DNA from 4 places in the Oceanotoga teriensis genome. Region 1 is predicted to be linked to each of the others. Evidence: riboswitches for the same ligand, from Rfam matches in the RefSeq annotation. Region 1 holds a riboswitch; each other region holds the start of a gene.
What was found. Region 1 has a riboswitch for cobalamin ahead of C7380_RS01985 (ABC transporter substrate-binding protein). Riboswitches for the same ligand answer to the same signal wherever they lie in the genome.
Positions count from the first base shown of each region.

Region 2: another riboswitch for cobalamin. It lies ahead of C7380_RS11150 (ABC transporter substrate-binding protein); the one in region 1 lies ahead of C7380_RS01985 (ABC transporter substrate-binding protein).
Region 3: another riboswitch for cobalamin. It lies ahead of C7380_RS07045 (energy-coupling factor ABC transporter permease); the one in region 1 lies ahead of C7380_RS01985 (ABC transporter substrate-binding protein).
Region 4: another riboswitch for cobalamin. It lies ahead of C7380_RS01175 (precorrin-8X methylmutase); the one in region 1 lies ahead of C7380_RS01985 (ABC transporter substrate-binding protein).

Region 1 is NZ_QGGI01000002.1:90,433-98,131, forward strand. Features, by position in the region: gene eno (phosphopyruvate hydratase) at 1-725, shown strand, start outside; gene C7380_RS01975 (ABC transporter ATP-binding protein) at 755-1,528, opposite strand; gene C7380_RS01980 (FecCD family ABC transporter permease) at 1,525-2,547, opposite strand; gene C7380_RS01985 (ABC transporter substrate-binding protein) at 2,544-3,425, opposite strand; cobalamin riboswitch at 3,517-3,639, opposite strand; gene C7380_RS01990 (BamA/TamA family outer membrane protein) at 3,663-5,915, opposite strand; gene C7380_RS01995 (ATP-binding protein) at 5,915-6,469, opposite strand; gene C7380_RS02000 (PHP domain-containing protein) at 6,457-7,119, opposite strand; gene C7380_RS02005 (iron-sulfur binding hydrogenase) at 7,175-7,510, opposite strand; gene C7380_RS02010 (CBS domain-containing protein) at 7,514-7,699, opposite strand, start outside.
Region 2 is NZ_QGGI01000019.1:11,362-19,060, forward strand. Features, by position in the region: gene C7380_RS11120 (ABC transporter substrate-binding protein) at 1-143, shown strand, start outside; gene C7380_RS11125 (carbohydrate ABC transporter permease) at 192-1,361, shown strand; gene C7380_RS11130 (carbohydrate ABC transporter permease) at 1,373-2,263, shown strand; gene pgmB (beta-phosphoglucomutase) at 2,278-2,919, shown strand; gene C7380_RS11140 (glycoside hydrolase family 65 protein) at 2,929-5,181, shown strand; gene C7380_RS11145 (mechanosensitive ion channel family protein) at 5,249-6,061, shown strand; cobalamin riboswitch at 6,154-6,284, shown strand; gene C7380_RS11150 (ABC transporter substrate-binding protein) at 6,406-7,341, shown strand; gene C7380_RS11155 (FecCD family ABC transporter permease) at 7,338-7,699, shown strand, end outside.
Region 3 is NZ_QGGI01000008.1:81,930-89,628, forward strand. Features, by position in the region: gene C7380_RS07015 (PTS system mannose/fructose/sorbose family transporter subunit IID) at 1-630, opposite strand, end outside; gene agaW (PTS N-acetylgalactosamine transporter subunit IIC) at 620-1,387, opposite strand; gene agaB (PTS galactosamine transporter subunit IIB) at 1,405-1,884, opposite strand; gene C7380_RS07030 (SIS domain-containing protein) at 1,913-3,079, opposite strand; gene C7380_RS07035 (GntR family transcriptional regulator) at 3,167-3,895, opposite strand; gene C7380_RS07040 (class I SAM-dependent methyltransferase) at 4,045-4,800, opposite strand; cobalamin riboswitch at 4,900-5,072, shown strand; gene C7380_RS07045 (energy-coupling factor ABC transporter permease) at 5,180-5,896, shown strand; gene C7380_RS07050 (energy-coupling factor ABC transporter substrate-binding protein) at 5,883-6,167, shown strand; gene cbiQ (cobalt ECF transporter T component CbiQ) at 6,154-6,879, shown strand; gene C7380_RS07060 (energy-coupling factor ABC transporter ATP-binding protein) at 6,876-7,670, shown strand.
Region 4 is NZ_QGGI01000001.1:226,582-234,280, forward strand. Features, by position in the region: gene C7380_RS01140 (GGDEF domain-containing protein) at 1-1,638, shown strand, start outside; gene feoB (ferrous iron transport protein B) at 1,653-3,620, opposite strand; gene C7380_RS01150 (FeoA family protein) at 3,617-3,850, opposite strand; gene C7380_RS01155 (FeoA family protein) at 3,893-4,111, opposite strand; gene C7380_RS01160 (metal-dependent transcriptional regulator) at 4,113-4,541, opposite strand; gene C7380_RS01165 (metal-dependent transcriptional regulator) at 4,627-5,289, opposite strand; gene C7380_RS01170 (cob(I)yrinic acid a,c-diamide adenosyltransferase) at 5,486-5,998, shown strand; cobalamin riboswitch at 6,007-6,176, shown strand; gene C7380_RS01175 (precorrin-8X methylmutase) at 6,231-6,830, shown strand; gene cbiD (cobalt-precorrin-5B (C(1))-methyltransferase CbiD) at 6,832-7,699, shown strand, end outside.

The DNA.
Region 1 (7,699 bases):
ATTTAAAAAAATTATTACAGGAAGCTGGCCATCAAACAGCAGTTGGAGATGAAGGTGGATTTGCTCCTAACTTTGATTCAAACGAAGAAGCTTTACAGTTCATAGTAAAAGCTGTAGAAAAAGCTGGTTATAAACCTGGTGAAGAGGTATTTATTGCATTAGACTGTGCAGCATCAGAATTTTATAATTCAGATAATAAAACATATCATATTGATGGAAAAGATTTATCTTCTTCAGAACTTGCAGATTACTATGAAGGATTAATAGATAAATATCCAATAAAATCTATAGAAGATCCATTTGATCAAGAAGATTGGGATGCTTATACAGGATTTACTGCTAAGGTTAGAACTAAAGCTCAGGTTGTTGGTGATGACTTGTTTGTGACCAATGTTAAAAGATTACAAAAAGGTATAGATTTAAAATCAGCAAACTCTATATTGATAAAATTGAATCAAATAGGTTCTTTAACAGAAACTTTTGATGCAATAGAATTAGCTAAAAAATATAATATGACAAATGTAATTTCTCATAGATCTGGAGAATCAGAAGATACATTCATAGCAGATCTTTGTGTAGCAACAAATGCAGGATTTATAAAAACAGGTTCTTTATCAAGAACAGATAGAATTGCTAAGTATAATCAATTATTAAGAATAGAAGAAGAATTGGGTTCTGTTGCTCAATTTAAAGGTTTAGATTCTTTTTATTCAATAGATAAATAAACAATTCCCCCTATAAAAAGGGGGTTTTTTTATTGAAAAATTACTTGAGGTATTTTATATTTAGGATGAATTATGATTTCAGCTTTAAAATTATATATATCTTCTATTATTTTTTTTGTTATAACTTCATTTGGTGTTCCATCTTTTATTATTTTTCCATCTTTCATTATTAATATTCTATTAGAATAAAGACTTGCAAGATTTATATCATGAAATACAGATAATATAGTTAAATTTTCTTTTTGACTTAAATTTTTTATTATATTTAAAAGATACTGTGTATGACCAGGATCGAGATGAGAAGAAAATTCATCTAAAAGGAGTATTTTAGATTTTTGAGCAAAAGCTCTTGCTACCATGACTCTTTGTTTTTCGCCACCAGATAAATTAGAAAAACTTTTTTCTTTAAATTTATAAGTATCTGTTTTTTTCATGGAATTGGATATTATGTTTTCATCTTCTTTATTTTCTGTAAAAAAATCAAATTTTTTTGAATAAGGTAATCTGGAAGTTTCCACAATACTTTTGACAGAATAATCAAAAATAGTGTTAAATTCTTGAGGAACAACGGCTATCAATTTTGAAAGTTCTTTCAAATTTAAGGATTTTAAATTTTTAGAGTCTATAAATATATTTCCATATTTTAAAGGAAGAATTTTAGATATTAATTTTATTAAAGTTGATTTTCCAGCCCCATTAGGTCCAATTATTGATACAATTTCTCCATTTTTTATATGAAGATTTTTAATATCTAAATTGAATCCATTTCCATAATTAAATTTTATATTATTTATTTGAATCATAATTTTTTCCCTCTTTTTTTCATAACATATATAAATAAAGGCGCTCCGATTATAGAAGTTATTATTCCTATTGGAAGTTCGGAAGGAGCAAAAATTGTTCTGGATATAAAATCACTTATAGTTAAAAAAATTCCACCCGATAATATAGATATTAAACTAGAAATTAATGAATATGGTCCTTTAATTTTTCTTACAAGATGTGGTATTATTAATCCAACAAACCCTATTATTCCAGATTTTGAAACAGCTATAGATACAGCAAATATATTTGTTAAAATTAGTATCATTTTTATTTTTTCTGGATTTACACCAGAATATATTGCCATATCATCACCCATAGATAAAACATTTAATTCTTTATTATAAATTATTATTACGATAGTTTGTATTAATAATACTACAGTCAATATAAATATATCTTCCCATGTAATAGAAGCTGTACTTCCCATGAGCCATATATTTACATGTATTAAATTTCTCCAAAACATTACTGTTATTAATGTTGTAAATGCATTGAACAAAAAACTAACTATTACACCACTTAATATTAAAGATAATACTGGAAATTTTTTTCCTTCTTTTGCCAACATAAATACTATGATTGCAGATATTATAGAAAATATGAAAGAAAAAGTTTCTAATCCGAAAAATAAATGTAATCCTAATATACCAGATAAAGCCGTATAAATTACAGCTCCAAAAGAGGCTCCAGAAGATATTCCAAGTATATAAGGGTCTGCAAGAGGATTTTGAATTATTAACTGTAATATATTTCCAGATAAAGCTAAAATACCTCCAATTATAAAACTACCTAAAATTCTTGGTAATCTCAAATCCATAATGAGTAATTTATATGTAGAATTTTCTTGATTAAGAAATAGTGTTTTTATTACTTCTTTTAATGGAATATTTACACTTCCCAAAGAAGTAAAAATTATTATAGATATAAAACTTATTATCAAAAGAATAAACAGGAGAGGTATAATCCTCTTCCTGTTTTTAATTTTTTTTATAGTCATTTTGACTCCTTTATTATTTCATATATTGACTCTAATGCTTCTATTAATGAAGGTGATGCTTGTGAAGCTTTATCATTATTAATTGAAAATATTTTGTTGTTTTTAACAGCATTTACATTTTTAAATTGAGAAGCTGATTTTAAAGTTTCAATTCCAGAATTATCTCCCATAAAATAAGAAGGAACAATAATTATATCTGGATTTTTAGAAACTATAAATTCAGGGCCAACAGAAAGCCAACCATTATTTCCAGTATATGGTGAAGCAACATTTAAACTACCAGCGATTGATAGTAATTCATTCATAAAAGAACCTGTTCCACTTGTCCAAATTGATGAAATATTTTGACTTGAAATCATTGCATACATAACAGTTGGTTTTTCTGACCAAGTAGATGTTTCTTTAGAAATATTAAGCATTCTTTCTCTTAAATTTTTTGATAATTTTATTGCTTGTTCTTTTTTATCAATTATAGTTCCTATTAAAACTGTGTCTCTTATTATATCATTTATGGATAATGGGTTTATAACTATAGTTTTTATATTATATTTTTCTAATCTTTCAAGTTCTTTTTCTTGGAATCCACCAGATATAAATACAATATCAGGATTTAAGCTTATTATTTTTTCAAGATTCAAAGGTGTCATATTTCCTATTTTTTCAGCTTCAATGTTATTATCCCAATCAGTAACGCCTACAACAAGATCTTCTGCATTTAAATGTTTCAAATAATCAGATACAGCTGGTGCAGCAGAAATTATTCTCTTAATATCTTGGTCTATTTTTACAGGTCTTCCAAGATCATCTATTATTGTAAATGATGATAAAGCTATAATTCCTACTAATAACAATAGAACAATACTCAATGCTTTTTTCATTTTTGCTACCTCCCGTAATAATTACGCCAAGGTAAAAACTAACTCCAAACACTTTGGCGCGAAGTGCTTGAATTTTTAAAAATTATAAATAAAGTATCCCGACTTATGAGTTATATCCTCCAAATTACCCTTCCCGATTTTTTAATCAGTGGTATGTAATTTTTTGTCCTCAATCACGGTGGCGCGACCGTATTAGATTTTCACTAATTTCCTTTATTTATTATTTATATATTTTTTTTAAAATACTTGACCAAATCCAAATTCAAATTTTCCTTTTAAATTTTTGTCCCAACCATATTCAAATCTGATTTGACCCAGTAAAGGAATGTTGAATTTTAAACCAGTTCCAAAAGACCAAATATTATCATTCAATATATTATTTAAATTATTTGAAGTATTTCCATTATCATAAAAAGCATATATATCAATTGGTACTGGATTTTTTAATAGTTCATAAGCTAATTCAGTATTGAATAAATACATATTATTACCTTGTTTAGAAGATAAACTATATCTTCTTACACTATTCATTCCGCCAACTGAATAATTGAATAAGGAATAAGGATCATTAGAGAATCCGATTTTTAATCTTGTTCCAAAAGTAAATTTATAGAAACTTGTAAAATATTTACCTTCTAAAGTATTACCAGTATAATATTGATCTGTGTTATTTAGATTTAATCCTCCAAAAACTCTTGTTGAAAAATATTCTCCCGAATAAGGTCTATATGGATTATCTAATCTGTTTAATTTGTAACCAATACCAGTAGAAAGTCTTTTTATATCATTTGATTTTAATTTTTGATAATAGTCATAGGATAAATCTGTTGTTATATATGAAAAATCTGAAAATTTGAATGAAGGTGAAATAGAAAATGATAAATTATTTGTTATAGAAGCACCTAAAGTTTCTACATATTCACCATTTGGTACTGTTAGATATGATGTGCTTAATCCAAGATCTATATCCGTTTTAAAGATTTTTGATACATTATAATTTAATCCGAATTTATATTTATTATTCAAAGGATTTAATTCAGTATTTAGTCCAAAAGTTTGACCATAACCAAAAGGATTTGGAATATAAAAACTTAAAGTTCCTGCAAATCCATAATACCAATCTTTTACATCTGGCATAGACCAAGTTAATCCACCAGCTATCTTAACAGCATTTGTTCTTTCATGTGGATGAATCTCAAAGTCAACAGAGTCTTCTGACATTGAAATAGGATTTATATCAACACTTTGGAAAAAACCTGTTCCAGTGAATGCTCTATAGGTATCTTGTAATTTATTTAGATTTACAACTTCATCTTTTTTTAATTTTATTAAATCATCTATTATATAATCTTGGGTTTTTGCCGTAGCATCTTTTGTTATTTTTATATTACCTACTTTTTTCTCATTAAAATTATATATTAAATCATTATTTTTGTCTATATTTACTTTTGTATCAACAAATAAGAATCCTTCTTGTGTATATAATTTATTTATTACATCTAAAGATTTTAAAATATCTAAATTAGAAACAGTTGAGTTTTCTGTTATTATTTCTGATACCTTTTCATTTAATCTAAAACTTTCGATAGAATCATTACCATTATACTTTATTTTATTTATTTTGGTATTATCATCTATAACTCTTCTTAATTTTCCATCTAGTACAAGATTTAATTCTCCACCCAAGGATTCTTCTATATCTACGGGTTCCCATTTTATAGAAGTTTCTTCACTAAAATAAGGTAATGAAGCTATAGAAGACATCAAACCCTGTAATTTTTTTATATCTGGATATGATTCTTTTAATTTTGGCCTAAACAGGAAAAATTTATTTTCATAGTCTTTTCTAAATTTAAAATTTAGATCTTTCTTTACTTTTTCTTTATCTAATTGGGCATATTCGCCTTCTAATTTCAAATCCCAGAGTTTATATTCATTTATTATGAATAATAAAGTATTTTCATCATATTTATTATTATTAATTTCTGTTGCTTCAAGTGTTACTTTATCACCTAATAATTTAATATTAGAACTTATTTCTATAGTACTATAATCATTATTCGTATAATATAAATTTATGGAATTGAGTGCTTTTTGAAAGTCATATACATTTAAAGGAATATCTGTTTTTAAATTTAAATAATCTTTTAAATCTTTTTTATCGACAAATCCATCACCATATACTTCTATTTCAACATTTTTGACTATTGGATTTGGATTTATTATTAATTTCAAATTTCCATTTTCTTCGTCTAATTCATAAGAAAGCGAATTGAAAAAGCCGAGATTATTTACTTGTTTCATTGCTAATTTTATGTCTATATCTCCAACATAATTTCCGATTTTTATATCATAATTATTCATAATATTATTTATATCTGTAGCAGCATAAGATATATCTGTACTATACTCTATTGAGTTAAGCTTTGTTATTGAGAATGAAAGAGTCAATAAAGATAATATAAAGATCATTAGAATTGATTTTTTCATTAAAATCCTCCTTTTAATTCTTTTTCTAAATTATAAATATTTTGTTTTATCTGTAACATAAATTTAGGAGTATCATATATATTTTCAAATGAGTTTTTTAATTGTTTTGTATCTATTTCATATCCATCATCTAAAAAAGTTCTTTTTATGTACCAATTTATTTTAGAGTCGAGATATATAACAAAATAAAGAGCATTTGAAAGATCTCCTAATGGTTGGCAATCAATATTAGTTTTTACAAAAGTTGCATTTACAGTTGTACCATTGTTTGGTTTTGTTTTGATATTAAAACTACCACCCGTTAATTCACAAGAGAACTTTAAAAAAGGCAATCCCATGCCAATTTTTTTCTTCCTCTCTTTTTTTGTAGTATAAAAAGGAGTAAGTGCATTGTTCAATTCTTCTGAATTCATCCCTATTCCATAATCTTTAACTTCGAAAGAAAAAAAATCTTTGCTTTCGATAATAATTAATTTACATTCTATTGAATTAGACCTTACAGCGTTTTCGCATATATCTATTATATGATCAGAGATTGTTTCTAATGTGGCCATACTGGTTTCACCTTACCATTATAGAGTGATTTTTTAAGTTCGTCAAAAGTTCTTGATTCACATTCTAAAATACAAGATGGATTTTTTAACTGATCTGGAAAATGAGAATCATTACCATAAATAAATCTTTTGTAGCCAAGTTTTTGTGCTTTTATTAATTCGTCTTCATTTTTTACTTCTACTGCATCGAAATCTAATTCTAAAGGAAGACCAAGTTGATATATAAGTCCAAAAGCTCTAAATATATGTGCCGGATATATTATTGATTTAAATTTTTTAGATAAATTATAAACTTCTTCAACAGTTAAGTTTGAAGAGCTTCCAAGATATGGAGAGCTTTTGATATCTATAAATTCTGATTTTTCATCGACTAGTATTTGATATCCTAATTTTTCTGGGTCATAATTTTTTATTATTAGAGTATTTTCAATTATTTTTGAGAATTTTATACACTCTTTTATATATTTAAAATAGATTATGATATGGACTTCTTCAGATGTTTGAACTTCTATTCCGGGAATTAATTTTATTCCAATTTTATTTAATTGAAAATTAAAAGAATACATATTTTCAGCAGAATTATGATCAGTTATTGAGATCCAATCTATTGAACTTGAACTTAAAATATCATTATATATTTCAGGAGTCATAGTTATATCAGCACAGGGTGAAAGAACTGTATGATTATGAAAGCAGCAATTATATTTATTCATTTTTTAGAAGATTATATATTTTGCCAGCAGTTTCAAAAGCATCATTTTCAGAAATTAAAAGAGAAATATCCATTTCTTCTGCTTTTTTAATTGTTTCTTCAAGATATTTTCCTGGTTTAGGCAGTACAATAGCCTTTGCACCTACTACTTCTGCAACTGCGATTATATTTTGATGAGTTTGATGAGTTATCCATATACAATCTTTTTTTGCGTCTCTCATCACTTCACTCAATAAATCTCCTATATGGCCAGATATTATATCTGTATCTGTTTTTGATGAATAGATAATTTTTAGATCTAATTTTTCTATCATATTTTGTAGAGTCACATTTTATTCCCCCTTATTGAAATAAAATAGCATTTCTAATTTTACTCCTTTTCCAGAACTTGAAATTAATGTCATTCTATCTGAAAATCTTTTCATATTTGGAAGACCCATTCCAGCTCCAAATCCTTTTTCTCTAACATTTTCAGTAGCTGTAGAATAACCTTCTTTTAGAGCAGAATCTATATCTTC
Region 2 (7,699 bases), on a different contig from region 1:
TTCCAACAAAAACCGGAATATTTTCAAGAGCAAATGATCAAATAAATTCCTTATTAAAGGACCTATTCTATAATAAAATAACTATAGAAGAAGCTCAAAATATAATAAACCAAAAATATGATGAATGGAATAGTTCTAATTAATATAGGGGGGATAAAAAATCCCCCTTATATTTTAAAAGAGGTGAAAAAATGAAAAGATCTACAAAAGAAGCCATAACAGGATATATATTTTCAGCTCCAATATTATTAACAGTTATAATATTTACATTCTATCCAATAATTGCAGTGTTTTATTATAGTTTTACTAATTATCAACCATTAGAAGCTCAAAAATTCAATAATTTAGTCAATCCTCAAGAAGCGTTAGAATTTAATACTGGATATTTTTCAGACGAATTAAATGATGTGAGTTTAGAAGAATTACAACAAAATTTTGATATACTAACCTTTATAGAATTAGATGTTGGTGTCAATCTCGATGAAGAATCAAAAACAAGCATAAAAAAGTATTTTGATACTCAAAAATTATTAAAAGATTTTAAAAATAAAAAATTAAATCATGAAACAAAAGTTTCAACATTTATGTCTGAATATATGCTAAAAGATTCTAATAAATTCAAAAAATACATTCCAAACTTCATAGGCTTTAAAAATTTCAAAAAAATGTTTTCAGATCCATATTTTACAATCTCTTTATTTAATGCAATATTATATGCTTTAATAGTTGTACCTGTTCAAACTATACTGGCAGTTTTACTTGCAGTTGCTGCAAATTCAAAAATAAAAGGGGTTAGTTTTTTTAAAACAACATTTTTTATACCTTCAATAACCTCTTCAGCGGCAATTTCAATGATTTTTTGGTTAATATATTCTAAACCTGGAGTATTGAATCGATTATTAACAAGTTTTTTTGGATGGGCCGGATATCAGCCAGTTGATTGGTTAAACGAACCTAATACTGCATTATTTGCAATAATGATAATGAATATATGGACAACTGCTGGATATTTTATGATAACTTTCTTAGCGGGATTACAAGATATATCTCCATCGATATATGAAGCTGCGAAAATTGATGGTGCAAAAGATGGAAAAATTTTCTGGAAAATAACAATGCCAATGCTAAAACCCCAAATACTTTTTGTAATGATAATGGGAACTATTGGATGTTTACAAGTATTCGACCAAATATATTTCTTGATAAAAAATATGAGAAATATAACAATCTCATATTACATATACAAAAATGCTTTTGAATATGGAAATATGGGTTATGCCTCTGCTCTTGCAGTTATACTCTTTGGAATAATACTATTAATAACATTCATTCAAAAAAAATTCTTTAAAGAAGAGTATTGAGAGGTGAAAATATGAAAAATAAGTGGAAAACGGCAAGAACCATTTCATATATAATATTAATATTATATGCAATAATATCTTTATTTCCATTCTTTTGGGCGATAATAGTATCTATGACACCCTTAACTTATACAGATGCACAAAATGTAGAGCGTGGTGTAGATATAATGCAATGGCCACCAAAAATAGATCTTTTTAGTTCTGAACCTTCTGCCTTTGGAGCACCTTTAAGCTTTCAAAATTATTTTAAAATATTTGAAGTTGTTCCATTATATGGAAGGTGGATAATAAATACAGTACTATATGCAGTACTATTAACAATAGGAAATATAATTTTTGATACCCTTGGAGGATATGCTTTTGCAAGATTAAAATTCCCATTTAAAAATTTCTTATTCACTATGATACTTGCAACACTGATGATCCCATCACAAGTAACTATGATTCCTCAATATAATCTTATGGTCAAATTAAATCTTGTAAACACCTATCCAGGACTTGTAATACCAAAATTATCAAATATCTTTGGATTGTTTTTGATGAGACAATTTTTCTTAAGTTTTCCAAAAGAACTTGAAGAAGCCGCAAGAATAGATGGTGCTGGTATATTAAAAACATACTTTAAAATAGTACTTCCAAATTCGAAACCTGCAATAGCAGCATTGTCAATATATACATTTTTAGGAGCATGGAATGATTTCCAATGGCCTCTAATAATAACCTCCCAAAAAGAAATGTATACATTAACAATGGGTTTAAATTTCTTTAAATCATCTTATTATACATTTTGGCAATACCTAATGGCTGGCTCTATTTTAATGACAATACCTATGATAATAATATTTTTATCTTTTCAGAAACAATTTGTAGAAACAGGAAAGGTATCCGCAATAAAAGGCTAAAAGGAGGAAACAAAATGATAAAAGCATGTATATTTGATTTAGACGGGGTAATAGTTGATACTGCAAAATATCATTACCTCGCTTGGAAAAGACTTGCAGAAGAGTTGAATATAAACTTTAATGAAGAAGATAATGAAAGATTAAAAGGCGTTAGTCGTATGAAATCATTAGACATAATATTAGAAATCGGAAATATTACATTAAAGGAATCAGAAAAACTAGAATTTGCAGACAAAAAAAATAAATGGTACAGAGAATATATATTAAAAATGGAAGAAACTGAAATACTTCCAGGGGTTAAAATTTTTTTAAATCAATTAAAACAAAATAATTTAAAAATAGCAATAGGGTCGGCAAGCAAAAATGCACTTACAATACTTCAAAGACTAAATTTGATAGATATATTCGATTCCATAATAGATGGAAATAAAGTGAGTAAAGCAAAACCCGATCCAGAAGTATTCATAAAAGCAGCACAAGAAATGCATATCAAACCTGAAGAATGTGTCGTTTTTGAAGATTCTATAGCTGGTATACAAGCTGCAAAAATAGGACAAATGAAAACTATTGGTGTAGGAAACCATCAAACATTAAAAGAAGCCGATAAAATAATAAATGGATTCAAAAATATAGACTTAAAAATATTAGAATTTTAGGAGGATACAATGAACTGGGAAATACATGACAAAAAATATAATTTAAAAAATGTACAAAAATATGAAACATTATTTACCCTCGCAAATGGATATAGAGGCATAAGAGGTTATAATGAACTCTCTTCATTTGATAATAGAGGAAACTTTGTAGCTGGAATATTTGATAAATCAAATGCCCAAGTAAAAGAAATAGTAAATCTTCCAGATCCTTTAGAATTTAAAATATATTCAGAAGATGAAATAATAACTTTAGATTCAACAGAAATATTAAAATATGATAGATATCTAAACATGAAAGAAGCAACTCTAAATTTAGAAACAGAATTAAAAACTCCAAAAGGCAAGATAATAAATATTAAATCAAAAAGATTCGTAAGCAGATTTGATGAACATTTAATGATGATAAAATATGAAATAACCCCAATAAATTTTGATGGGAAACTGACAATACAAAATACAATAAACTCTAATATAACTAATTCAAAATTCGATCCTATAAATAAATCAAAACATTATAAAACCGATGAAATAAAAGATTTAGAAAATGGATTATATTTACAAGTCAAAACAAATGATAGTAAATCAATTATTTCTCAATGGACAGGACTTTATTCAGAAAATATAAAAAACAGAAAATTTTATGATTTAGAAACACTCGTAGAAGAAGTATACGAAATATATGTAAAAAAAAGTAGGACTTATAAAATACAAAAAAATTGTTTAATACATACTTCAAGAAATTCTAAAACTCCAAAAAAAAATATATTAAATGATATAAAATTATATAAAAATTCAAGCTTTGAAGAAGAATTCAAAAAACATATAAAAGAAATGCAAAAAATATGGAAAAAAATAGATATAACAATTGATGGTGATGATAAAGCACAAACTGGTTTAAGATTTAATCTATTCCATCTGATATCATGTGCATATCAAAAAGATCCAACAGTCAGTATAGGTGCAAAAGGATTACATGGCGAAGGATATAAAGGCCATATATTTTGGGATACAGAAATATTTATGTTACCATTTTTTACATATACTTATCCAGAAATTGCAAGATCTCTATTACTCTATAGATTCAACACTTTAAAAGGTGCAAAAGAAAATGCAAAAAATAATGGTTATAATGGTGCACAATTCCCATGGGAATCAGCAGATATAGGCCTTGAAGAAACTCCAAAATGGGGAATAGACTATCTCGGTAATCCCGTAAGAATATGGACTGGAGATGAAGAATTTCATATAAGTTCAGATATAGCTCTTGCATATTGGCAATATTTCAAAGCAACAAATGATAAAGAGTTTATGGAAAATTATGGATATGAAATATTTATTGAAACCACAAAATTCTGGGAATCTCGATTAACTCACAATGAGGATAAAGATTATTATGAAATAAAAAAAGTAATAGGTCCTGACGAATTCCATGAACACGTAGACAATAATTTCTATACAAATTACCTCGCAAAATGGAATATAAAAAAATGTTGTGAAATAATAGAAAAATATAAAATAGAATCCCCTAAAAAATACGAAGATTTGATAAAAAAGACAAACATATCAGAAAAAAACATAAACAACTGGAAAAATATTTATAAAAAAATATTTTTATCTTCAAAAAACGATATAATAGAGCAATTTGAAGGCTACTTCAATTTAAAAGATTATAAAATAAAAAAATATGATGAAAATGAAATGCCTTTATGGCCAGAAAACATAGAATTAGACAAACTAAATCAAACACAATTAATAAAACAACCAGATGTGATAATGTTATTATTAATTTTAGGTGAAGAATTCGAAGAAGAAATAAAAAGAAAAAACTATGAATATTATGAAAAAAGAACAATGCATAAATCTTCTTTAAGTCCATCTATGTATTCAATAATGGGTTTAAAAATTGGAGATACACATAATGCCTATAATTATTTTATAAAAACCATAATGACAGATATACAAGATAATCAAAAAAACACAGCACTTGGATTGCATGCAGCTTCTACTGGTGGTTCATGGCAAAGTATAGTTTATGGATTTGGAGGATTTTCAATAGATAAAAATAATATTCCAAATTTTAATCCATGGATACCCAAAAAATGGAAAAGCCTAAATTACAAAATTAATTGGCAAAATAATGTATTAAATATAAACATAACAGAAAATACAATAATTATAAATTCCGAAAGAGAAATTGAAATAAAAATTAAAAATAAATCGCACAAATTAAAAAAAGGTACAAATAAATTTTATTTAAATTAAAAAATCTCCCAAATTATTATATAATATATATGAATAAAAAAACATATATTATTAGGAGGGGATTAATATGAATGAAACAACCGCAGCAATAATAAGCTGGATTGTAAGAATTGGCATAAGTTTTATAATATTTATAGTGGCAAAAATGCTTTCTGGAATAATATATAAAACTATGCTGAAACTATCTGAAAAAAACTCAAAAATAAATCTTCAGTACAAAAAAACCATGAAAACACTTTTAGATATAGGATTATATACACTTGCAATCTTTATAATAGTCTCAGTTTTATTTAAAAATCTTGCACCTGTATTGGCTGGATTGGGTGCATCAAGTATAATAATAGGTTTTGCTATAAAAGAACCTTTTGAAAACTTAATATGTGGAATATTAATAATGGTAAACAAACTAATAATCGAAGGTGAAGCAGTCGAAATAAACGGAAACTCAGGTTCTATATCAGAAATAAAATTAAATCATGTCATATTAAAAACATGGGATGGAAAATTAATAAATATACCAAGTAAATCCGTTTGGTCATCAACAGTTACACATTTCTGGCCTGAAAACATAAGAAGAAATGAAATATCTGTTGGAGTAGCTTATGATACAGATTTAAACAAAGCCATGAAAATCCTCGAAGAATCTGTAAACTCTTATGAAAAATTATATTCAGATGATTCTCATAAACCTATGATATTATTCACTGGTTATGGTTCTTCATCAATAGACTTCATAATAAGATATTGGGCAGAAAGAGAAAACTACATAACCTCAACAACAGAAATAGCAAAAATTATAAAAACAAAATTTGATGAAAATAATATAGAAATTCCTTTCAATCAATTAGATCTTCATATAAAAGATGGCAATATACAATAATCGGAGAGTTATCTCTCCGATTATTTTAATATTAATAATAAACACATTTCTTATTAACTATAAATTTGATATAATAATCTATGCATAAAAGTTAATAAACACTTATTTTTGGTAAAACTATTTGTTTTTCAAATGGGGAAGCTCGGTGAAAATCCGACACAGTCCCGCTACTGTAATGGCATAAAGCCTAAGTCAGATTACCAGCCAAAAATAAACAATATTACTTATATCACGAGGATGGTATGAGTGACATTATTAATTTAATAAGATTATTTAATGTCCCTACACCTCTTCTTGAAGGTGTTTTTTTATTTTTATGCTAAAAATATTATGAGAGGTGTTATATGAAAAAAACTTTAAGTCTAATTTTTTGTTTATTATTTTCAATTTTAGTATTAGCTTATGAACCAGTCACAGTCAATTTTACTCATCAAGGAAAAGATTATGAAATAACTTATACAAAATCTCCAGAACGTGCTGTAACTCTTTCACATTTCACAACAGAAATGTTTCTTGCTTTAAATCTTGAAGAAAAAATGGCCGGAACTGCATGGGCAGACAATGAAATATTACCAGAATTAAAAACAGCCTATGACAAAATACCAATACTTTCTGATAGATACCCTTCAAAAGAAATATTCTTATCTGTAAATCCAGATTTTGTTACTGGATGGCATTCAGCTTTAACAGATAAAAATGTAGGATCAGTGGAAACACTCATTCAAATGGATATAAAACCATTAATAATAAAATCAGTAGAACCAGATGCAACATTAGAAACAGTATACGAAGACTTTATAACAATAGGAAAAATATTTGATATAGAAGATAGAGCTCAAAAACTCGTAAAAAGTATGCAAAATGAAATAAATGATGTAAGAAAAAAAGTTCCATCAAATGTAAAAAAAGTAAAAGTATTGGCATATGACTCTGGAAAAGATTCAGCCTTTGTAGTGTGTTCTGGTCTTGGTGGTTCTTTAATACAAGAAGCCGGAGGTATAAATATATTTGGTAATATACAAAAAGCATATGCAAATGTATCTTGGGAAAAAGTAGCTCAATCAAATCCAGATATAGTATTAATAGTTGACTACGGAAGTACAACCTATGAACAAAAAGTACAATTCTTAAAAGAAAATCCTGCAACAAAAGATTTAAATGCAGTAAAAAACAATAAATTTGTAAAAATAGGTTTAGCCGATTTATCTCCTGGAATAAGAAATATTAATGCTATAACAACTATGACAAAAGGCTTCTATCCAGAGATTTTTAAAAAATGAAAATAAAAAATAGCACTTTTTTATTTTCCATAATGGCATTAATTTTAATAATCATATTATCAATAATCATAACAATAACTATAGGTCCAGTAAAAATAAATCCTTTAGATGTTTGGAAAATAATAATAAATAATACTTTTAACAAAGAGATATTTCAAATACAATGGGCAAAATCTATAGAAACAATAGTTTGGAATCTAAGACTCCCAAGAATTTTAATGGCTTTTATAACGGGAGCAACTCTTTCATTTGTTGGCGTTTTAATGCAGGCATTAACGAGAAACTCTTTAGCCAATCCTTATATTCTGGGAATATCTTCAGGGGCTTCTGCAGGAGCAGTTGCTTCTATAATACTCGG
Region 3 (7,699 bases), on a different contig from region 1:
AACAGCTGTAAGATTAAAATTAATATATGAAGCAATTAATCCTCCAACAACTAAAAGCCCTAATATTCCTGCTGCCCTTGAAATTAACTTTGTATTTTCTTTAAGCTTAGTTATAGCACTAACTCCAGTATTATACCCATATCTCATAAGACCAAATCTCAAAGCAAAATGTACTATATTAAAAATAAGTAAAAACACAAAAGGTCCAGCAATACTACCCTCTAAAGATATAGAAGCTCCAACACCTGCTGCGATAGGTAAAAGAGTCAACCAAAACAATGCATCTCCTATTCCTCCCAAAGGTCCCATAGTTGCTATTTTAATATTTCTTATAGTATCTATACTTTCTTTAGCCTCTTCCATAGCTATAACAATTCCCATTATAAAAGTTACTAAAAAAGGATGTGTATTAAAAAATTCCATATGCATTTTCATAGACTTCGATAAATCATTTTTATTTTTATGAATTTTTTTCAAACCAGGCAATAATGAATATAACCAACCACAAGCCTGCATTCTTTCATAATTAAAAGATGCTTGAAGCAATAAAGATCTCCATGCCATCTTATCCAAATCTCTCTTTGTAATTACTTTTTCTTTACTTCTATCTTCATATAAATTAGATTCCATCTGCATATTCCTCCTTTTTTTCTTCTTTATTAGGTTTATTTTTTTGATTAAAATAATCATACATTGCTATTGAAACTCCTATGAGTGCTACAGCTAAAATAGGAAGTTTTAAATAAGTTACTAAAATAAAACCTAAAATAAGAAAACCAACCTGTTCTTTTTTCAACATTATCTTCAAAAGCATTGCAAATCCTATAGCTGGCATCATTCCACCCGCAACGCCTAAACCTTCAATAAGCCATGTTGGAAGAGCCTCAACTATAGTTTGAGCGGATTCTGCTCCTAAATAAACAGGTAAAAAGGCTATTACAGCATAAAATAAAAATAATCCCAAAATAGCTAAATAATTTATTTTTTCTATTCCTTTCAAATTTGTCTTTTCCGCATATTCATCCGCCTTATGCATAACCGGAGACATAATAGTAAACAAAAGTGTAACCATAGCTTGAGCAGCCACTGCAAAAGGAACTGCTATCCCTATTGCAACATTTGGATCTTGATTTGCCAAAATAGCTATAGAAGTTCCTATAACTCCACCAATAACAACATTAGGTGGTTGAGCTCCAGCTAATGGAACCATCCCCATCCAAACTAATTCCAAAGTTGCCCCAGCAATAATACCAGTAGTGACATCTCCTAAAATCAAACCAACAACAAGCCCAGTAACAACTGGTCTATGAATATGAGTCAACCCATTAAACAAATCAATACCCGCTATACCTGCCCATATAGCAATAAGTAAAGCCTGTAAAAACATTCAAATCCCCCCTTTAATTAAAAAAATTTTTTTATATCTTTACCAATTTCATCTGGAACTCTTTGTATAATACATTCAATATTTTTATCCGTAAGTTTTTTAAAAACATTCAAATCATTCTCATCTACTGAAACAGTAGAAGTAATCTGTTTTTTTCCCTCAGAAAAATGCATATTTCCAATATTAACCTTTTTTAAAGGAACTCCACCTTCAACAAGTTTCAAAACATCTTCAGGCGTTCTAACAACTATAAAAATTTTTTGATGTGGTGCAGCTTTGTGAATAATATCTATACATTTTTGAATAGAAAAATACCTCGTTTGAACATTTTCTGGTGCCGCCATATCCATAAGACTTTGTTGAACTTGATCCTTTGAAACTTCATCATTTGCAACTAAAATCAAATTTGTTCCAAGATGATTACTCCAAGTAACTGCAACTTGGCCATGAATAAGTCTGTTATCAATACGTGTTAAAAGAATATTTGGTTCTCCCATGTCTAAATCCTCCCTAAGATAAATATTTTTATTTATAAATTTTTACTCCCTTAACCACCCTATTCACCTGACCATTTGGAGAAGGGTTATCGGGATTAATCTCTAACAATACAGAAGAAATAAAAGCATATATTTGAGCTAAAACTAAATAATCAAAATAAATAAGTTCTTTAATATTCAGATCCTCATAAATATCAGAAAAATCAAAATAAAATTCTGTATAATCCTTAATATTTTTAAACCCCTTAGGATCACAAATAAGAATATTTTTATAATTATTTTGAGACTTTATTTCATCAATTAAATCAATTTCATACTTATTAGTAAAATCATCTACATTCAAATAAAAAAATATATCTGTTTCTTCGTTCAAAATAGACTTAGGGCCATGTCTAAATCCTAAAAAAGTTTCAAAAGAACTTTCTTTTTGTCCAGAAGTTAACTCCAAAACCTTCAATCTAGTCTCACGAATAAAACCTTTCAAAATATCAGATCCAAGAAAAACAACCCTATTCGATTTAAAATTACAAATATTTTTTATTTTCTTATAATCTTCTTCAATTATTTTTTCAGCTCTTTTAGATATTAAATTAATATCTTTCTTATATAATTCAAAATTATCAATATCGAATAAAATCATTGCTGATAAAAGCATTGAACTAAAACTTCCAGTCATAGCAAAGCCTCTATCATTTGACTTTTCAGGCATCAATATAGTTAAATCTTTTTCACTGTTTTTAAACCTTTTATAAAGTTCTCCTTCATTATTACAGGTAATTATAATGTTGAATAAATCATCAATATAACTCTCTGCAATATCTATAGCAGCAATACTTTCTGGACTATTACCAGATCTACCAAAAGAAATCAATAAAGTAGATTTTTCTCTCAATAAATATTTTTCAGGACTTGTAACCAAATCAGTTGTTGGTATATATTCACTAAAAATATTCTTTTTATATAATAAATATGGAACTAATACCTCTCCTATATAAGCTGATGTACCAGCACCTGTAAATATTATTCTTAAATCTTTATCTTCTAATTTATTAAATAAATATTTTTTAAAATCTTCTTTTTTATCAATAAATATTTCTAAAACCTGTTCCCATAAAAAAGGCTGTTGACTAATTTCTTCTGCAGTAATAAAACCACTTTCTGATTCATTTATACAATTTCCAAAAAATTCTTTCATAATATCCACCTCTCCAATCATAATCATTATGTCATCATGTTGTTATTACCAGTTTCTTTTAAAAAATAAATAAGCATAAAAACTTATTTATTTTTCAAGAACTACATGGAATTTAAACTTATCTCCTCTTGCTATACTGGTAGTGTATTCAATAATATTATTGTTTTCATAAGTTATTCTCTCAATTTTCATACCATTAATATCTCTATTAACTTCTAAATATTTAGCTTCTTCTTCTCTTATATAAACTGGTTGAAAAACTTCTTCTGCTTTATTAAATTTAGCTTTAAATCTTTGCATAAAAATATCGTACATTTGTGAATTCTCGAGATCTTCTTTTGTTATTCCAGGAAATCTATTATAAGGAACATACGTTGTTTCTATCATCATAGGCTCATCATTTGCAAGTCTAAGCCTTATAAATTTATAAATATTATCTCCAATATCAATATTCATTTTTTTTGATATTTTTTCATTGCAATTTATTATATTAAATTCTATAACTTTAGAAGATGGCTTTTTACCTATTTTTTTCATCTCTTCACTAAAACTATAAAATTTGAGTAAATCTTGTTTAAACCTTTTAGGTGATACAAAAGTTCCTTTACCATGTTCAATATAGATATATCCATCTTTTTCAAGTTCTAACAAAGTCTTTCTAACAGTAGACCTACTAACCTGATAATAATCACACAACTCTCTTTCAGAAGGGATTTTATCATTCTCTTTATAAATGCCAGAATCTATTTTTTCTACTATTATATCCATCAATTGATAATACAATGGAATTCTACTTTTTTTATCTATTTTATTCATTAAATTCCCTCCACTTATCATGTGGTAATTACCACTCTTTTTTATAATAACAAAAAATATGATAAACGTCAATTTTAAAAAAAAGGTATTATTAGTATTTAAATACTTTTTTTATCATTTTTCTTTTAATATCTTTAAGTTATTATAAATTACTTTTTTCTTATTACAAAATGAATATGTTCTGCTTCACCTATAAAATATGGATCATGGCAGATCTTCAATTCATTGTTTAAAAGTTGGTCAAAATTCTTTTCAATAATATTTTCATCACAATCATCACAAATAACCTTACCAGCTAATTCAATCTTTTCAAAACCATATTTCTTACATATTTCTTCTATATCTTCCGCTGAAAAAGCCCTTGACGTAAAAATACCATCTTCAGATCCTATATTAGCTTTCTTTTTATCATATAAATAATTCAAAGCTAAAAAATCCCCTTGAGAAATTATTTGAGACATAAAAGAATAAAAACTATCAACAGAAGCGATCAAAATACCATCATTTTTTAAAACTCTTTTTATTTCTAAAAGAACTTTATCAAGATCTTCAACATAACTTAAAACATCACCTTGTGCATTAATTATATCAAAACTTTCATCATCAAAAGGCATATCTTCTGCCAAAGCTTTAATATATTTAATGTTTTTAAAGTTTTTAGTCTTATCTTTACATATTTCAAGCATTTTTTCTGATGGTTCAAGAGCATATACACTTTCAACTCTCTCAGACAACCAATATGTCCAATAACCAGTTCCAGCACCAAGATCAAGAATATGATATTCTTCTTTTATATATTTTTCTACAAGCTTTTTAGTTATTTCATTAAACAACATCCAATAATAATTATCATACTGTGTATCATACTTATTTGCTATCCTATCATAATAAATCCATGATTTCATCTTACAACCTCTCTTAAACTTAGAATTTTATAAAAAAATTATAACATATATCAAATTTTGAAGTTTGTCATTTATTTCAATGTATGGTATCATTTATAAAATTTAATAACTTTATTGGGTGCCAAAAGGCATAACGAGGAAATGGGTGTAAATCCCATACAGCCCCCGCTACTGTGATGCTGACTAAAATGAATTAACCACTGGATTTTTCTGGGAAGGATCATTTAAGGATGAAGCTAAGTCAGGAGACTTACCCAATAAAATATAACAAGTATTTTTCGGGAGGACAAATACTGTGAGTTTTTATATATAAATATATATAATATATAAACCCATAGTATTTTTTACTATGGGATTTTTTATTTAAGGGGGTAAGTTTATGAAAAAAGTTTTTATCACACTTTCCATTTTAGGCATTTCAAGTTTAGCTTTTTCGATGCATATAATGGAAGGATTTCTTCCTGTTGGTTGGGCTGTTGGGTGGTGGATTGTTATAATACCTTTCATGTATAAAGGTATAGTAGACATAAGTAAAATAACAAAAGAAAGTACAGAAACAAAATTAATGCTTGCATTATCTGGTGCATTTGTTTTTGTATTATCTGCATTGAAAATGCCTTCTGTCACTGGTAGTTCTTCTCATCCTACTGGAGTTGGTTTGGGGGCAGTTTTATTTGGACCTTTCGTTATGACTGTACTTGGTTTTATAGTATTATTATTTCAAGCTGGATTATTAGCCCATGGAGGTTTTACAACACTTGGAGCAAACACTTTTTCAATGGCTGTAGTAGGTCCTATAATTTCTTTTTTAGTATATAAATCTTTAAAAAAGAAAAATCAAAAATTTGCAATTTTTATGGCCGCAGCACTTGGAGATCTTATAACTTATTGTATAACCTCTATACAACTTGCGCTTGCACATCCAGATCCAATTGGAGGATTTTGGGCAAGCCTTGTAAAATTCTTATCCGTATTTGCAGTAACACAAATACCTCTTGCAATAGCAGAAGGATTATTAACTGTAGTAGTAATAAATGCACTGCCAGAAAGATTTTTAAAAAGAGATAAAGGAGTGATTATTAATGAGCAAAATTAAAAAAAATATATTTCTTTTAATAATAGTTGCACTCATAATAATATTTCCATTAATAACAATAAAAAATTCTGAATTTGGTGGTGCAGATGGTCTAGCAGAAGAAACAATAGCTCAAATAAATCCAAATTATGAACCTTGGGCAGAAAATTTAATAGCCCCTCCAGGAGGAGAAACAGAAAGTTTGTTATTTTCTCTTCAAGCTGCAATAGGTGCTGGAATCCTTGGATATGTTCTTGGATATTTCAAGGGTAAAAAGAATGATAATAAATAACCTATCATATGAAAATATATTAAAAAATACTCATCCCATGGAGAAATTCTTATTCTCCATGGGAACACTTATAATAACAATCACTATGGATAAACATTTCATTTCATTATTAATATTTATAGTAATGAATTCAATTTTAATTCTAAAAATAAAATTAAATTTAAAAAGTCTTTTAAAACTTTATTCTATACCATTTTTATTCGTTATTTTATCGATCATCCCTTTAATAATATCTTTTGATTTCAAACAAATATCAATATTAAAAAATAATTTAAAATACTCTATAAATCTTATTTTAAAGGTTTTTTCTGCAATAAGTTGTACATATTTTTTTATAATAAGCACTCCCATGAATGATATGGATATAATAATGGAAAAATTTAAAATGCCTTCAATATTCAGAGAATTATTTATGTTAACCTATAGATATATATTTCTTTTAATAAAATTTTCTCAAGAAATATTCATTTCTCAAAAAAGTCGATCAGGTTACAAAAATTATAAGACAAGTTTCAACTCACTTTCGCTTTTAATAGTGCAAACTTTCAATAAAAGTTTAAGACATAGTTTAAATGCTGATATGGCATTAAAAAGTCGATCAATAAGCAATCAAATCCAATTTATGCAAAGAAAATACAAAATAAACAAAAAAAACTATATATATTCAATTATATGGTTTATATCAATAATTTCTTTAGGAATGATAATATGATAGAATTAAAAGATATTGAATTTTCATATGATAAAAAAGTTTTAAATAAAATAAATCTAAAAATACAAAAAGGAGAAAAAGTAGCCTTTCTTGGAGAAAACGGCTGTGGAAAATCAACTTTATTCTTAATATTAAATGGAATATTAAAACCAGAAAAAGGAATTTATATACTCGAAAACAATATAATAAATCATTCAAAAAAAGATTTAATAAAATTAAGGCAAAAAATTGGAATGGTTTTTCAAGATCCGGAAGTACAAATAATAGCAAATACAGTATTTCAAGAAGTATCATTTGGACCCAAGAATATGGGTTTAGAAAAGCAAAAAATAATTCAAAATACCGAAAAAGCTTTAAATGAACTAAATTTAATAGACTTAAAAGATAGAGCATGTCATTTATTAAGTTATGGACAAAAAAAGAGAGTATCAATTGCAGATATAATAGCTATGGAAGTTGATATATTTATACTCGATGAACCTACAGTCTGGTTAGATCCCAAGAATAAAAAAAATATGATAAATATACTAAATAAATTGAACAAAAAAAATAATACCATAATAATCTCAACACATGATGTAAACTTTGCTTATGAATGGGCTGAAAAAATTTTTATAATGAAAGATGGTAAAATAGAAACACAAGGAACTCCCGATGAAGTGTTTGAAAATAAAGATTTAATAAAACAATGTAATCTTGATATACCATTATTATTAAAGGCTTATAATGAAATAAGTAAACATATAAAAATAGATAAAGATCAATTCATAGAAAACATATTAAAATCATAAAAGCCAGACTTTAAAAATCTGACTTTTAT
Region 4 (7,699 bases), on a different contig from region 1:
ATTTTCATGAAAAAGTTCATATTTACATTTATAATAATATATATAATCATAATATCTATTATGACTTTGATAATAAATTATTTCTTTGATTATAAAATATTACCTTCTATGGAAAATGAAATAATGTATAGTTTAAATGTATATATAAATCAACTTGAAAACACTTTATATTCTAATGATGAAAAATATTATATAATTTCAAAAGCTATTTTAAATCATTTAACAGAATTAAACTCTACGAATATAGAAAATAACATAAAAAAATTTGAAAGTATAAAAAATGATTATATTACACCCGATATTACAAACATAAATTATTATATTATAAACAATGACGGAATCATAATACAAACTGATTATACAAACGATTTAAATATGGATTTAAAGAGTAAATATCCTGAAATGATGAATAGTATCTTAAAATTAGAAACGAACAAATATAATATTCAAAAAACAAATTTTTTTATAGATTTTAATAAAACAAGATTTTATAGTTTTTTAAGGATATCAGAAGATTTCATCTTCGAAATAGGTATTGAAATAAGTGATTCATTTATAGAAAATTTTTTGAATCAATTTTCTATAGATAATAAAGAAAAATCATATGTAAAAAAAATAAACATATTTAATAAATATTATAAATCTTATATAGATGATAATTATGCAACAATAGAAGATAAAAATTCTTTTTTTAATATTAAAGATTCAGATAATTTTTTTATTTTAAGAAAAAATAATAACATAAATTCTATATATAGAGCTTTTAAACTGAACAAAGAAAATTCTTTTGACTATGATTATAATTTTTTGATAAAACTTGATATGGATTTTAATGAAATTTCAAAATATAAATCTTATTTATGTCTTTTATTTATAATAATCTCAATAATCGTATTGTTTATAATGTATACAATACAGACAAAAAATTTAAAAATGCTAATTAAACCTCTAAAATTACTTCATGAAAATATAATACATAAAGAAAAGATAATTAAAGCCCCTAAAGTAAAAATAAAAGAAATAGATGATATCATATATTCATATAATGATTTAATAGATAAATTAAAAAAAGATATGAATTTAGTTATGGAACTAAATAAAAAATTATCTTATAATATAAGACAAAAAGAAATTGCGGAAATTAAACTTTTAAAATTAGCCTCCAAAGATGATTTAACTAATACTTATAATAGAAGAAAATGTTTTGAATTTATAAAAGATCATATAAAGCTTTCAAATCAAAAAGATACAATGTTTTCATTGATATTTATTGATCTTGATAAATTAAAGAGTGTTAATGACAATTATGGTCATAGCGAAGGTGATAAATATCTGTTAAATGTTTCAAAAGCCATAAAGTATTCTTTAGGAAAAGATGATATACTCTGTAGATTTGGTGGCGATGAATTTATAATAATAATAAATTCATCAGATTTTTATTATATTGATAAAACTTTAGATCTTATAAAAGAAAATGCCTCGAAGATAAAATTAAAAAATAATTTAAAATACGATTTAGAATTTAGTTTTGGAATTTCTATATACAAACCAAATGAAGGATTAAATGCCCGAGATTTAATAGATTTAGCCGATGAAAGAATGTATATCAATAAAAAATCAAAAAAATTGGACCTTTAAAGGTCCAATTTTTATTATATAAATAATAATCCTATATTATATACAATAAATGAAACTACATAAGCAAGAACAAAAGTATATATCACACTAAACCAAGCCCATTTTGCACCTATTTCTTGTTTTATAGCCCCAATAGTCGCAACACATGGAGTATATATCAATGTGAATACTAAAAATGCATACGCACTTGCAGCATTAAAATACTGTGGAAGTACTGTAGTTAAAACATCTTCTCCTCCAAATATAGTTCCCATAGTTCCTATAACAATTTCTTTTGCTAAAAATCCGAATATTAAAGAAACTCCTGCTTGCCAAAATCCAAAACCTAAAGGTTTGAATATAGGAGCAATAACAGAGCCTATATGTCCAATTATAGAGCTTTCTGATGCATATTCAACTCCAGATGGTAATGTTGCAAGAATCCATATAACTATAACTGTACCAAATATTATAGTTCCAGCTTTTTTTATAAACATCATAGTTCTTCTTCCAGCTTCAAGTAGTATAGCTTTTAAACTTGGTAATCTATATGGAGGTAATTCCATTATAAATACGCTTTCTTCTTTTTTAAACATAGTTTTATTAAATATAGTTGCCATTATTATAGCAAGAATAACTCCTAATAAATAAAGTGAAAATATAACTAAACCTGCATGTTTTGGAAAGAATATTCCGGCAATCAATATATATACAGGTAATCTTGCATTACAAGACATTAAAGGAGTGACAAGTATTGTTATTATCCTATCTTTTCTTGATTCAAGAGTTCTTGTACTCATTATAGCTGGTATACTACACCCAAAACCAAGTATCATAGGTATAAATGATTTTCCATGAAGTCCGATTTTTGTCATTAATTTATCCATAACAAAAGCAGCTCTTGACATATATCCAATATCGCCAAGAAAAGATATAAATAAAAACAATAAAAATATATTAGGCACGAAAACTAATACTGAACCAACTCCACCTATTAATCCATTTACAATAAAGTTTGTCAATAAATTATCTGGTAATTTTGTAGAAACTAAATCTCCCAAAGATGCAAAGCCATCATCTATCATTCCATTAAAAACATCACCAATTGTAAAAGTCAAAGTAAATATAGCAAACATTATAATCAAAAATATAGGTATACCCAACCATCTATTAGTTATTATTTTATCTATTTTATCAGAAGTATTATTAACTAAATTTTTTCTTTTAACATACTTTCCAGATATTTTTGTTATAAAATCATATTTTTTTTCAGATACAATAATACTTGCATCATCATCATTTTGTTTTTCTAATTGAGCTATCAATTTATCTATTTGAGTCAAATTATCTTTAGAGATATCTTCTCTAAATTCAACATCACCTTCTATAAGTTTTAAAGAAACCCATCTTTTAGATTTTTCAGATATATTTTTTTCTTGTTCAATAATATTATTTATCTGACTTAGGATATTTTCAAAACTCTCATCATAATTTAAATTCTCTGGATATTGAGGGCTTTTTAAAGATCCTTCAATCTGTTTCTTTAAATCTTCTAAACCAATTTTTTTATTTGCAGATGTTTTTACGATTGGAATTCCAAGTTCTTTTGATATTGAATTTATATCTATCTTTATCTGTCTTTTTTCAAGTTCATCACTCATATTAAAAACTAAAAGAGTGTTTTTTTGCATTTCCATGATCTCTGTAACTAAATACATATTTCTTTCAATATTAGTTTGATCTACAACAACTACTATTAAATCCGGATTATCTTTTATCAAAAAATCTCTTGCAATTCTTTCATCCATAGAATTAGCTGTAAGAGAATATGTTCCAGGAAGGTCTACTATTCTATATTCTTCATCATTATATTTAAGTTTTCCTTCTTTTTTTTCAACAGTAACTCCTGGCCAATTCCCTACATGTTGATGACTTCCAGTTAAAGCATTGAAAATTGTAGTTTTTCCACTGTTTGGATTACCACATAAAGCAACTGTTTTCATACTCTATCGCCTCCGGTTATCTCTATATATTTTGCTTCTTCTTTTCTAAGACTTAAAGAATAATTTCTTATCTTTATTTCTAAAGGATCTCCCAAAGGCGCTTTTCTCACGAGTAATATTTCTATTCCTGGTGTTAATCCCATTGCTAAAAGTCTTTGTCTGACTTTTAAATTTCCTTCAAGCTTTTTTATTTTGCCTGAATATCCTACTTCACATTCATCAAGAAACATTGTTAGTCCTCCCTAATTTTAAAAAAATAAAAAAATAATATTTTATATGTTTTTAACAAAAATTCTTTTAGCCATATTTTGACCTATTCCATATCTACTTCCATCCACCAATATAATTATAGGGCCTCCAAAATTCCCACTCAAAACTTCTATATTTTTTCCTTCCATTATTCCCATTTTTGCAAGTCTTCTTTTCATCATAAGACCTGAACTTATTTTTTCAACTATAAAATTTCCAATATTTGCAAATACTAAAGGCATTTTATTCCTCCTTTAAATTGATAGATTTCAAATGCTTTTGAAACTCGATTTTATAATTTTCATTTTCTTCAAAAAAAGATTCTAATAATTCTATAGAATTTAAAAAATTTTTTGAGTTTATATGCTCTATTTTACAAGAAACTTCATCCGCCTCTTTTTCACTAAAATTTAAAAAATCCAACAAAAATTTATTCATTATATATTTTCTTTTATACAATTTTGAAGCTTTAATTATGCCTTTTTGAGTTAAATTTATATGACTATGTTTTATATACTCTATATAGTCATACGATTCAAGTCTTTTCAAGGCACTTATAACGGAAGAATGTTTCACTTCCGCTTCATTAGTTATGTCTCTAACTTGTATTATTTTATTTTGTAAATATAGCTTGTATATAGCTATTAAATAATGTTCAAGATTTTCAGTCATCAATTTAATCTTCCTTTTGTAGTTAGTTCTACATTATTTTACCACCTTTAATTTACTTTGTCAATAAAAAAATAGACTTTTCAGTCTATTTTTCTAAAATAATATTTTCAGCTTCGGTTTTTCTTATTGCAACATTATAGCCTCTTATAAGTACTTCAATCGGATCTCCTAAGGGGGCTTTTCTCAATAATTCTACGTCTATTCCAGAGGTTATTCCCATTACCATTAATCGTCTTTTTATTGCCTCATTACCTCTAACTTCAAGAACTTTTGCTTTTTCTCCAACTTTTAAATCTTTTAAAGTTTTTTCAAAAGTGCTTGATTTATCTTTATAATTAGTAATATACTGCTTATATTTATTTTTTATTTCTGTATTGCTTTCTATAAAATTTCTTAGAATATCCATAGATTGAATGAGCTTTTCAGACTTTATATGTTCCATTTTACATGATAATTCTTCTGCTTCAAAAGGGGATATGTCCAAAACATTCATCAAGAAACTTCTTATAGTCATTCTGTTTTTATATATTTTTTGAGCTTCTATTATTCCGGGTTGAGTTAATTTTACATAACCTCTTTTTTCATAAGTAACAAAAGAAATACTTTTTAATTTTTTTATTGCGTCTATGGCAGAAGTATGTTTTACAGACATCAATTCTGTAATGTCTTTAACTCTTGCAATGTTGTTTTCAAGTTGTGCTTCATATATAGCAAGCAAATAATTTTCAAGACTCTCTGATAATTCCATATAAATCACTTCCTATTGTAGTTTTTCCTACTTAATTCTACCATATATATTTGTATAAGTCAAGCTTATATTAAAAAATGAATTCATTTTTTTACATAAATTAATTATATCAAAAAATATTTTTCCCCTTTGACAAATTATTAACTTTTTGGTATTATTTTATAGCTTAAATTATTAATATATTGGGGGTATAATTATGAAAAATGGAATGATTCATGTTTATACCGGCAATGGAAAAGGAAAGACTACAGCTGCTTTTGGTGTTGTATTGAGAAGCATTTTATCGAATAAAGAAGTTTTTGTAGCTCAATTTGTAAAAAATAGGGACTCATCAGAGTTGTCAATTTCTAATTATTTTGATAATATTGATATTGTACAGTATGGAGAAGGCTTTTTTATAAGAAGATCTCCAGAAACAAAAGATATAAACGCTGCAAAAAAAGCACTTGCCGATGTAAAAGAAAAAATTATTTCTCAAAAATATGATTTAATAGTCATGGATGAAATAAATATCGCTATTAAATTTAATCTTTTAACAGCCGAAGAAGTTTTAGATGCTATAAATAGTAATGGAAAAACAGAAATAATTTTGACTGGAAGATGGGCTGATGAAAAAATAATAGAAAGAGCCGATCTTGTAACTGAAATGAAAGAGATAAAACATTATTATTCAAAAGGTGTTTTATCCAGAAAAGGTATAGATAAATAGGTAAAATTTAATATATAAACTTTTAAGGTGTATAACAGGGAATTAGGTGAAAATCCTAAGCGGCCCAGCCACCGTATGCAGGGATGAAAATCATAAATGCCACTGGTTTTTAACTGGGAAGGCTTGATTAGTAAAATGATCTGTAAGTCGGGAGACCTACCTTTTAAGTTCGTAACTTTGCTTTTTCTTGGTGTGAAAAGCAAGGATTTTTGTTATGGGAGTTGGTATACAAATGCATAACTATATTGTAAATCCTAAAAATATCGAAAAAAGAAGCTTTGAAATAATTACAGAAGCTTTAGGAGAAAAACTAAACGATGTAGACCCTATAAAATCAAATGTAATAAAAAGGGTCATTCACACCACAGGAAATCTTGATATGTGGAACAAGCTTTATTTTTCTGAAGATTATTTTGATTTTTTTAAAAGAAAAATTCAAAATAAGAAAATTTACACAGATGTAAATATGATAAAAAGCGGTTTATCAAAGAATTTTGTAAAAAATTTAAATATAGACTGTTTTATTAGCGATGAAGCTATATCGAAGAAATCTAAATTAACTGGCATATCGAGAGCCTATTTATCTATGGAGAAAGCACTTGAAATGGAAGATGGTATTTTTATTGTTGGAAATGCACCTACTGCACTTTTTAAGTTGCTTGAATCCAAAAAGAAACTTTTTATTATTGGAGTTCCAGTAGGCTTTGTAGGAGCGGCAGAAAGCAAAGAAGCTTTAATGAAATCACAACACAGTTTTATTACATTACCAGGAAATATGGGTGGTTCTACAATAGCTGTAGCCATTTTTAATGCTTTAATAAGGTCTTTATAAAATGGAATGGTATGTAAATGTAAATGGTAAAAAATTAAAACGTGGTTTCACAACTGGCACTGCAGCCACTGCGGCTTTAAAAGCCTCTGTTCTTTTTAATAAGTATAATATAAAACCAGACAATGTAAATATAGAATTACCTAATGGAGAATTAATAAATATTCCAATATATAAATATGAAATTATTTCAGGTTTAAAATATGCTTTTGTAAAGAAAGATGCCGGTGATGATGCCGATATAACAAATCAATGTTTGATTTATTGTTCCTTTAAATATGAAAATTTAAATAATATAATTTTTGATTCTTATGAAGGAGTAGGAAAGATCACCAAAGATGGACTCGATATAAGCAAAGGAGAATTTGCTATTAATCCAATTCCTCGTGAGATGATGAAAAAAGTTTTAAATGAAGAGAATATTAAGAATGGCAGAGTTATAGTAAATGTAAAAAATGGTGAGATTCTCGCAAAAAAAACCTTAAACGAAAATCTTGGCATAATTGATGGAATATCCATTTTAGGAACTACTGGAATTGTTGAACCTATGAATGAAAACGCATGGAAAGAATCTTTGATCCCTCATATTAGCATTGTTTCAAAACAATTCGATACAATTACTTTATTATTAGGTGGAAAAGGGCTTTCAATATATAAAAAATATTCTTTTTTTAAAGAGGATTATATATTATGTGGAAATCATATCGGTTATTCTATAGAAAAATCATTGGAAATGGGTATTAAAAAAATACATATACTTGGTAGTTTTCAAAAATTAATAAAACTTGCCGGTTTAAATCTTAATACAGACAGTAGGTATACAGATTCAAAAAATGAATTATTAGCCCTTTTATATATTTTGTTTACTGAAA